One region of the Streptomyces sp. NPDC014733 genome, then DNA from elsewhere that is predicted to be linked to it. Evidence: riboswitches for the same ligand, from Rfam matches in the RefSeq annotation. Region 1 holds a riboswitch; the other holds the start of a gene.
The links. Region 1 has a riboswitch for cyclic di-AMP ahead of ACF1BH_RS05400 (M23 family metallopeptidase). Riboswitches for the same ligand answer to the same signal wherever they lie in the genome.
Positions count from the first base shown of each region.

Region 2: linked by a shared signal. The riboswitch ahead of ACF1BH_RS21075 (transglycosylase family protein) and the one ahead of ACF1BH_RS05400 (M23 family metallopeptidase) in region 1 are both predicted to bind cyclic di-AMP.

Region 1 is NZ_JBIBYO010000002.1:108,659-112,828, forward strand. It holds gene ACF1BH_RS05395 (M16 family metallopeptidase) at 1-1,300, shown strand, start outside; cyclic di-AMP (ydaO/yuaA leader) riboswitch at 1,544-1,700, shown strand; gene ACF1BH_RS05400 (M23 family metallopeptidase) at 1,713-2,489, shown strand; gene ACF1BH_RS05405 (GntR family transcriptional regulator) at 2,716-3,408, shown strand; gene ACF1BH_RS05410 (HPr family phosphocarrier protein) at 3,713-3,994, opposite strand.
Region 2 is NZ_JBIBYO010000009.1:112,853-117,022, forward strand. It holds gene ACF1BH_RS21065 (cytochrome P450) at 1-725, shown strand, start outside; gene ACF1BH_RS21070 (transglycosylase family protein) at 958-1,950, shown strand; cyclic di-AMP (ydaO/yuaA leader) riboswitch at 2,170-2,378, shown strand; gene ACF1BH_RS21075 (transglycosylase family protein) at 2,383-3,057, shown strand; gene eno (phosphopyruvate hydratase) at 3,508-4,170, shown strand, end outside.

The sequences.
Region 1 (4,170 bases):
CCTGACGGTGCTGCGCAGCCACCGCCCCGGCCAGCAGGTCGTCGCCGTCGAGGTCGACATCGTCGCGCCGCTGGAGACCGAGCCGGAGGGCCTGGACGGCGTCGCCACGATCATGGCGCGGGCGTTGTCGGAGGGCACCGACCGGCACGACGCCGAGGAGTTCGCCGCCGAGCTGGAGCGCTGCGGCGCCACGTTGGACGCGCACGCCGACCACCCCGGTGTCCGCGTCTCCCTGGAGGTCCCGGCCTCCCGGCTGTCGCGCGCGCTGGGGTTGCTCGCCGACGCGCTGCGCGCCCCCGCCTTCCCCGAGAGCGAGGTGGAGCGCCTGGTGCGCAACCGCCTCGACGAGATCCCGCACGAGCTGGCCAACCCGGGGCGCCGCGCCGCGATGGCGCTGTCCAAGGAGCTGTTCCCCGCGTCGTCGCGGATGTCGCGGCCCCGGCAGGGCACCGAGGAGACCGTCGGTCGCATCGACGCGGCGGCCGTCCGGGCGTTCTACGCCGCGCATGTGCGGCCCGCGGCGGCCACCGTCGTGATCGTCGGTGACTTCACCGGCATCGACGTGGACGCGGCGCTCGCCGACACGCTGGGTGCCTGGCAGGGGTCGCCCGCCGAGCCGGTCGCCGTCTCACCGATCACCGCGGACGACACCGGCCGTGTCGTGATCGTCGACCGCCCCGGCGCGGTGCAGACGCAGCTGCTCATCGGGCGGATCGGCGCCGACCGCCACGACCGCCAGTGGCCCGCGCAGGTCCTCGGCACGTACTGCCTGGGCGGCACCCTGACGTCGCGTCTGGACCGGGTGCTGCGTGAGGAGAAGGGCTACACCTACGGGGTGCGGGCCTTCGGCCAGGTGCTGCGGTCGTCGGCGCCGGACGCGCCCGGCGGGCCCACCGGCGCCTCGATGCTGGCGATCAGCGGCTCGGTCGACACCGAGTCCACCGGCCCGGCCCTCGACGACCTGTGGAAGGTGCTGCGCACCCTCGCGGCGGAGGGGCTGACCGACGCCGAGCGGGACGTCGCGGTGCAGAACCTCGTCGGCGTCGCGCCGCTGAAGTACGAGACGGCGGCAGCGGTCGCGGGCACCCTCGCCGACCAGGTGGAGCAGCATCTTCCGGACGACTACCAGGCGCAGCTGTACGCGCGGCTGGCCGAGACCGGCACGGTCGAGGCGACCGCCGCCGTGGTCAGCGCGTTCCCGGCCGACCGGCTGGTGACGGTGCTGGTCGGTGACGCGGCGCAGATCGCCGAGCCGGTCCGGGCACTGGGCATCGGTGAGGTGACGGTCGTCAGCGGCTGACGAACCGTGGGGCGGCGGCCCCGGCCGGGCCGTTCCGACAGCCCGGCAGAGCCGGACGAAAGGGGATCCCGAGGGGGAAGAAACGCCCTCGGGATCCCCTTTGTGCTGAGGAACGTCGGATTCCGGTTCCGTGGATCCGGTGTGGCGTAACGCACAATATGGCGTTTCTGTTTGCCGATTGAAAGTTGCCGCGATTAGCGTCATGCGCGCTGTCCGTCAGCAGCACGCCGCAACCGCGGCACCGGACAGCCATCGCCGAGTCCCCGTACGGCGCGAGCCAGGGGAGCCGGGGACCCACATGTCCCCTGGGGTGAATCGGGTGCCTCTCCGGAGGAACCCGTAGGAGACCTTCCTGCTCCGAACCCGTCAGCTAACCCGGTAGGCGAGAAGGAAGGAAAGGACCAGCCAGCACATGGCGTTCACCCGTGCCACCGGGAAGCACCGCCGTCCGAGCCGCAGCGCCCGGACGACCCGCAACATCGCCGGCATCGCCGGTCTCGCCGCCACCGGCGTCGTCGCCTCCGTCTCCTCCCCTGCGATGGCCGCCACCTCCGGCGCCGCGCACGACACGGGGCTGCAGCGGGCCGTCGTCCTCGGTGACGAACTCGCCGAGCGCGTCCAGGCCCAGGCCGATGCGCAGCAGGCCGTCGCCGAGACGGCCGAGGCCAAGGCGAAGGCCGAGGCCGACGCGGTGAAGCAGGCCCAGGCCGCCAAGGCTGCGGCCGACAAGCGGCACGAGGACGAGGTCCGCGCCGCCCGCGAGGAGGAGCGCAAGCGCCTCAACGCCTTCGTCGCCCCGATCGCCGGCTCGTACGTCTCCACCGCCTACAAGGCGTCCAGCGGACTGTGGTCCTCCGGCACCCACACCGGTATCGACTTCCATGCCGCCACCGGCACCACCGTGCACGCCGTCGGTGCGGGCACCGTCGTCGAGGCCGGCTGGGGCGGTGCCTACGGCAACAACGTCGTCATCAAGATGAACGACGGCACGTACACCCAGTACGGCCACCTGTCGCAGATCGGTGTCTCGGTCGGCCAGCAGGTGATGCCCGGTCAGCAGATCGCGCTGTCCGGCGCGACCGGCAACGTCACCGGCCCGCACCTGCACTTCGAGGCCCGCACCGGCCCGGACTACGGCTCGGACATCGACCCGATCGCCTACCTGCGGGCGCACGGCGTCAACGTCTGACCCCGCACCCCCCGGAGCCCCGGACCGCCCTCACAGGGTGTCCGGGGCTCCGCCGTGTCCGGTGCCGTCCGGCGGATGGCCGGATTTCCCGCGGCCGGGGAACGCACTCCCCAAAAGATTTCCATGAATGTGTGAAGGCGGTAAAGGGGCCGTCACCGTCGAATAGAGTCGCGGAAAAGGCGCCGTGCACCGGCGTTTTCCGGGGAGGACGGTGGAGGTGCCCGCGATGACGCAAGGCGAGATTTCCGTGCAGCGTATCTCCACGGCGATTCGCGACGACATCGTTTCCGGTGCGCTGATTCCCGGCAGCCGCCTCGTCGAGGACATTCTGGCCACCCGGTACGGCGTCTCCCGGGTGCCGGTCCGTGAGGCGTTACGGACCCTCCAGTCGGAAGGGTTCGTCACCGCGCGTCGCCACGCGGGCGCCTGCGTCGCCGCGCCCACCGCCCAGGAGGCCGCCGATCTCCTGGACCTGCGGGCCCTCCTGGAGCCGATGGGCGCCGCCCGCGCGGCGGCCCGCCGCACCGACGCGCAGCTGAAGGTCCTGCGGGGCGTGGTGCGGCTCGGCAGGGAGCGCGCCCGCCGTGAATGCCCGGGTGACCTGCCCCGGCTGGACGGCTGGTTCCACGAGACGCTGGCGCTGGCGGCGGGCAATCCGGGGCTGACCGCGCTGCTGACCCAGGTGCGGCGGAAGATCGAGTGGATGTATGTCGTCGAGCGTCCGGCGCGGTACGCGGAGACCTGGGACGACCACGGCGCGGTGCTGGACGCGGTGGCCCGTGGCGACGCGGAGGCGGCACGGGCCACGATGGCCTCGCACGTGGCGCGGTCGCTGCCGGCCTACCGCCCGCGGCACCGGCAGGCCGCGGCGCGCCCCGTGGCACGCCCCGTCGGCAGGGGGCGCGTGCGTTCTTCCTAGGGGCGCGGTATACGGGATGCCCGACGCATGGCGGGATCCTTTCGGCCTCGTACGGAAAATTGTGGAATCGGGTTCCGATAAAACACGCCATCCGGGAATTGCCGCACCTGTGGGGCGGCGCATTCCACTGTTCGGGCGTGCGGTGCCGAAGGGGCGGGGAATTACGGGCGGGGGAGCGGGCCGCCGTGGTGCGCGGTGCGCGGCGTTCCGTCGCCGGGAAGGCGAAAGGCCCCGCCGCGGTGACCGGTTCCGGTCGTGGCGGCGGGGCCTTTCCCCGGCTGCGGGGAGGCGGGGGCGTCCCGGTTCAGACGGTCTCCGGCAGCTCGTCGAGCCCCTCGGCGACCAGCTTCGCCAGACGCTCCAGCGCGGCCTCGGCGCCCTCGGCGTCCGAGGCGAGCACGATCTCTTCGCCGCCCTGGGCGCCCAGGCCCAGCACCGCGAGCATCGAGGCCGCGTTGACGGGGTTGCCGTCGGCCTTGGCGATCGTCACGGGAACGCCGGCGGCGGTGGCCGCACGGACGAAGATCGAGGCGGGACGGGCGTGCAGCCCCTCGGCCCAACCGACATTGACGCGGCGCTCAGCCATGGTGTTGCCCTTCAAGTCGTCACAGTTGTCTAGACCAGTCTCTCATGAGGTCCCCGGTGCCCCGGAAGTCCCACCTCCGGTGTTCCGCACCACGTCCGGCCCGGTTGACGCTGCCCGGCCACCACCGTTCGCCCACCCGCGGCCCGCCTCGCGCCCGGCCGCGCGCGCACCGGGCC
Region 2 (4,170 bases), on a different contig from region 1:
CCGGCGGCGGGCCGCGCGGCGGCGTCGCCAAGGCGGTCAAGAAGATCCGCGGCTACCTCGCCGAGCTGATCCACCGCAAGCGCGCCGTCCTGCCGCCCGAGCCCGCGCCCGACGAGGACCTGATCTCCGGCCTGATCCGCGCCTCCGACCACGGCGAGCACCTCACCGAGAACGAGGTCGCCGCGATGGCGTTCATCCTGCTCTTCGCCGGTTTCGAGACCACCGTCAACCTCATCGGCAACGGCACCTACGCCCTGCTGCGCACCCCCGACCAGCGTGAACTCCTCCAGAAGTCGCTGGCCGCCGGCGACCGCGAGGTGCTGACCACCGGTATCGAGGAGCTGCTGCGCTACGACGGCCCGGTCGAGCTGGCCACCTGGCGGTTCGCGACCGAGGAGCTGACGCTCGGCGGGGAGCGGATAGCCGTCGGCGATCCGGTGCTGGTGGTGCTCGCCGCCGCCGACCGCGACCCCGCGCGCTTCGACGCCCCGGACACCCTCGACCTGCGCCGCACCGACAACCCGCACCTCGGTTACGGCCACGGCATCCACTACTGCCTCGGCGCGCCGCTCGCCCGCCTCGAAGGGCGGACCGCGCTCGCCACCCTCCTGACCCGCCTGCCGGACATCCGGCTCGCGGCGGATCCGGAGGAATTGCGGTGGCGTGGCGGGCTCATCATGCGCGGTCTGCGCGCCCTCCCCGTGGAGTTCACCCCGGCCCCCTGACGACACGCCGTCCACCTGCGCGGACGGCCGTCCGCAGCCCGGAAGTTGACGCTCCATCAGCCACGTGACCTACACGTGATCTCCGCTACACCGGCTTGTGACGCCCCGTGAGCCCGGTTACCTTGCCACCGAACAAGCGCTCCATCGCCCCGGTGGACGCCGTACCGGATCCCGGGCGGCCGGACCGGGGCGGCGGGACGGACAACTCAACCGCCGCTCGAAAGGCAATCGCATGCGCACCGGCAACGGCAGACACCGTCGCCCCCGCCAGGCACCGGCCCTCTTTGTCACGGCGGGTGTGACCGGCGCGGGCCTCGCCCTGCCCCTTCTCGGCGCGGGCGCCGCCCACGCCGCCGACACCTCCACCTGGGACCGGGTCGCCCAGTGCGAGTCCGGCGGCATCTGGTCCAGCGCCGGTGGCAACGGTTTCTACGGCGGACTCCAGCTCACCCTCGACATGTGGCGCGATTACGGCGGCCTGGAGTACGCGGCCCGCCCCGACCTGGCCAGCCGCGCCCAGCAGATAGCCGTGGCCCAGGCGATCCTCGCCGACCGCGGCCCCGAGGCCTGGCCGCGCTGCGCGTCCGAGGCCGGACTCACCGAGGACGGCGCGGCGCCCGACGTCGACCCCGGTGGCTCCGTCACCACCCCGCCCGCCGGTGCGGACGACGCCCACACCGGTACCGGCACCGACTCCGACCAGGAGACGCCCTCGGCGCCGGACACCACCGACCCGGCCACCCCGAAGGGCACCCCGGACCCGTCCGACTCCCCGGACCCGTCCACCTCGCCCGACGCCACCGGCTCCCCCGAGGCACCCGAAGGCTCGCAGCGGCCCGGTACGCCCGGCCCGTCCGGCGAGCCGTCCACCGACCCGTCCGACCACGCCTCGCACCCCTCCGAGCCCTCGCACCCGTCCCGTGCGACGCCTCCGGCGGACACCGGCGGCTCCCGTGACGGCGACGGCTCCGGGCGCCATCGCGGCGGCAGCGACGCCGACGCGGACGGCGACCGCGCCCCGGGGCGGCACGCCTCGCGCGGCGGTGAGCGGACGGACCCGGACGAGGGCGCGTACACCGTGCGCTCCGGTGACAACCTGTCAGCCATCGTCGAGGCGCGCGACCTGCCCGGCGGCTGGCCCGCGCTGTACGAGCGCAACGAGGACGTCATCGGCGCCGACCCGGACCTCATCCACCCAGGTCAACTCCTCGACCTGGGCCACTGATCGAGCCGATAGGCGGCTTTTGCCCGTTTTGGCGAAAGTGAGACATGGGTCTCGTCGCCGTCCGGGGTGTCCCGACCTGCCCTTCGATTCCGCACCGTGTCCTACCTGCGGAAATATGTGCCTTCTGCGGCCGTTGGCGGTCAACTGGGTGCAGAAAGCGGGGTTTGAACGACACGGGGGGTTCTGTTTACGGTCAGGACCGCTCGCCAAAGCGGGCCCTTCGTTCACACGCCGAATCCTGCCGGTGGGCGAAGGTGGTCGACGCGCAAGCGCCGAAGGCAGGAGCGGGGGACCCAAGGTAAGCGCCGGCCCCGCCCGTGAAAGCGGGTCAACCGGCTTGGGGTGAAGCCGTGTGCGCGTCACACGGCCGGGCAATCCACACCGCCCGAACCCGACAGCTCACCTCGCAGGCGTCGGTGAGGAAAACGAAGCATGCTGATCAACAAGGCCAAGCACCGTCGCCCCTCCAAGGCCGTCCGCGTCGCCACCCTCGCCGGTGTCGCCGGCGCCGCCGTGGCCGTCCCGCTGATGGGCGCCACCAACGCCTCCGCCGCCTCCGTCTCCACCTGGGACGCCGTCGCCCAGTGCGAGTCCGGCGGCAACTGGTCGATCAACACCGGCAACGGCTACTACGGCGGCCTGCAGTTCTCCGCCTCCAGCTGGGCGGCGGCCGGCGGCACGCAGTTCGCGCCCCGCGCCGACCTGGCCACCAAGGCCCAGCAGATCCAGGCCGCCGAGAAGCTCCTCGCCATCCAGGGCCCGGGCGCCTGGTCCTGCGCCGGTGCGGGCAACCTCACCGCCGGTGGCCCGTCCCCCGACCTGAACACCTCCGCCACCAAGGCCGCCCCCAAGCAGCAGGCCCCGCAGCCCAAGGCCGCCCCGCGGCAGCAGGCGCCGAAGCAGCAGGCCCCGCAGCAGCAGTCCCGTCCCGCGACGCCGCAGCACCACGTCATGGGCCACGGCAACTACACCGTGAAGTCCGGCGACACCCTGGCCAAGATCGCCAAGGCGCACGGCAAGAACTGGAAGTCGGTCTACGCGGACAACAAGTCCGTCATCGGCTCCAACCCGAACCTCATCTTCCCGGGCCAGAAGCTCCACGTCTGATCCCGCACCCCCGGGCCTCTGCCCCCTCCCGGCCTCCGATCCCGTGCGTACGGCGGTACGCGCGGCACACCGGACCGGGAGGCGGCCTGCCGCCCGGACCCCGCGGGCCACGGCCCCCGGCACCGCCCGGGAGCCCCCGCTCACCCGCGGACCTCCCCCCACGGGATACCCCGCCCGGCGCGCACGTCCCCGGGGCGGCACCGGCTCCCCGCCGTCGCCGCCCTCCGCGCGCCGAGGCGGGGTTTCGCCGTTCCGTACCCTGGTCCCGGACACAGCGTCGTGCCCGCCCCTTATCAGCTGCTTTTCCGTTCCGCGGCCTTCGTTGTCGAATATCAGGAACCCGGCGTCCGAGGCACCTTTCGTCCCGTCCTGCGGGCCGCGAGGTAGCGGAAGGCCCGGGGGCCGTTAGGCTCGTGCCGCAGAACTCCAGACACCCATGAAGGAGACAACGTGCCGTCCATCGACGTCGTCGTAGCCCGCGAAATTCTCGACTCGCGAGGTAATCCCACGGTCGAGGTCGAGGTCGGCCTCGACGACGGCTCCACCGGTCGGGCCGCCGTCCCGTCCGGTGCCTCCACCGGAGCCTTCGAGGCCGTCGAGCTGCGCGACGGGGACCCCAACCGCTACCAGGGCAAGGGCGTCGAGAAGGCCGTTCTCGCCGTCATCGAGCAGATCGGCCCGGAGCTGGTCGGCTACGACGCCACCGAGCAGCGCCTCATCGACCAGGCCATGTTCGACCTGGACGCCACCGACAACAAGGGCTCGCTGGGCGCCAACGCCATCCTCGGCGTCTCCCTCGCCGTCGCGCACGCCGCCTCCGAGGCCAGCGACCTGCCGCTCTTCCGCTACCTCGGCGGCCCGAACGCGCACGTCCTGCCCGTCCCGATGATGAACATCCTGAACGGTGGGTCGCACGCCGACTCCAACGTCGACATCCAGGAGTTCATGATCGCCCCGATCGGTGCGGAGTCCTTCTCCGAGGCGCTGCGCTGGGGCGCCGAGGTCTACCACACCCTCAAGAAGGTCCTGAAGAACAAGGGCCTGGCCACCGGCCTGGGCGACGAGGGCGGCTTCGCCCCCAACCTCGGCTCCAACCGTGAGGCCCTCGACCTC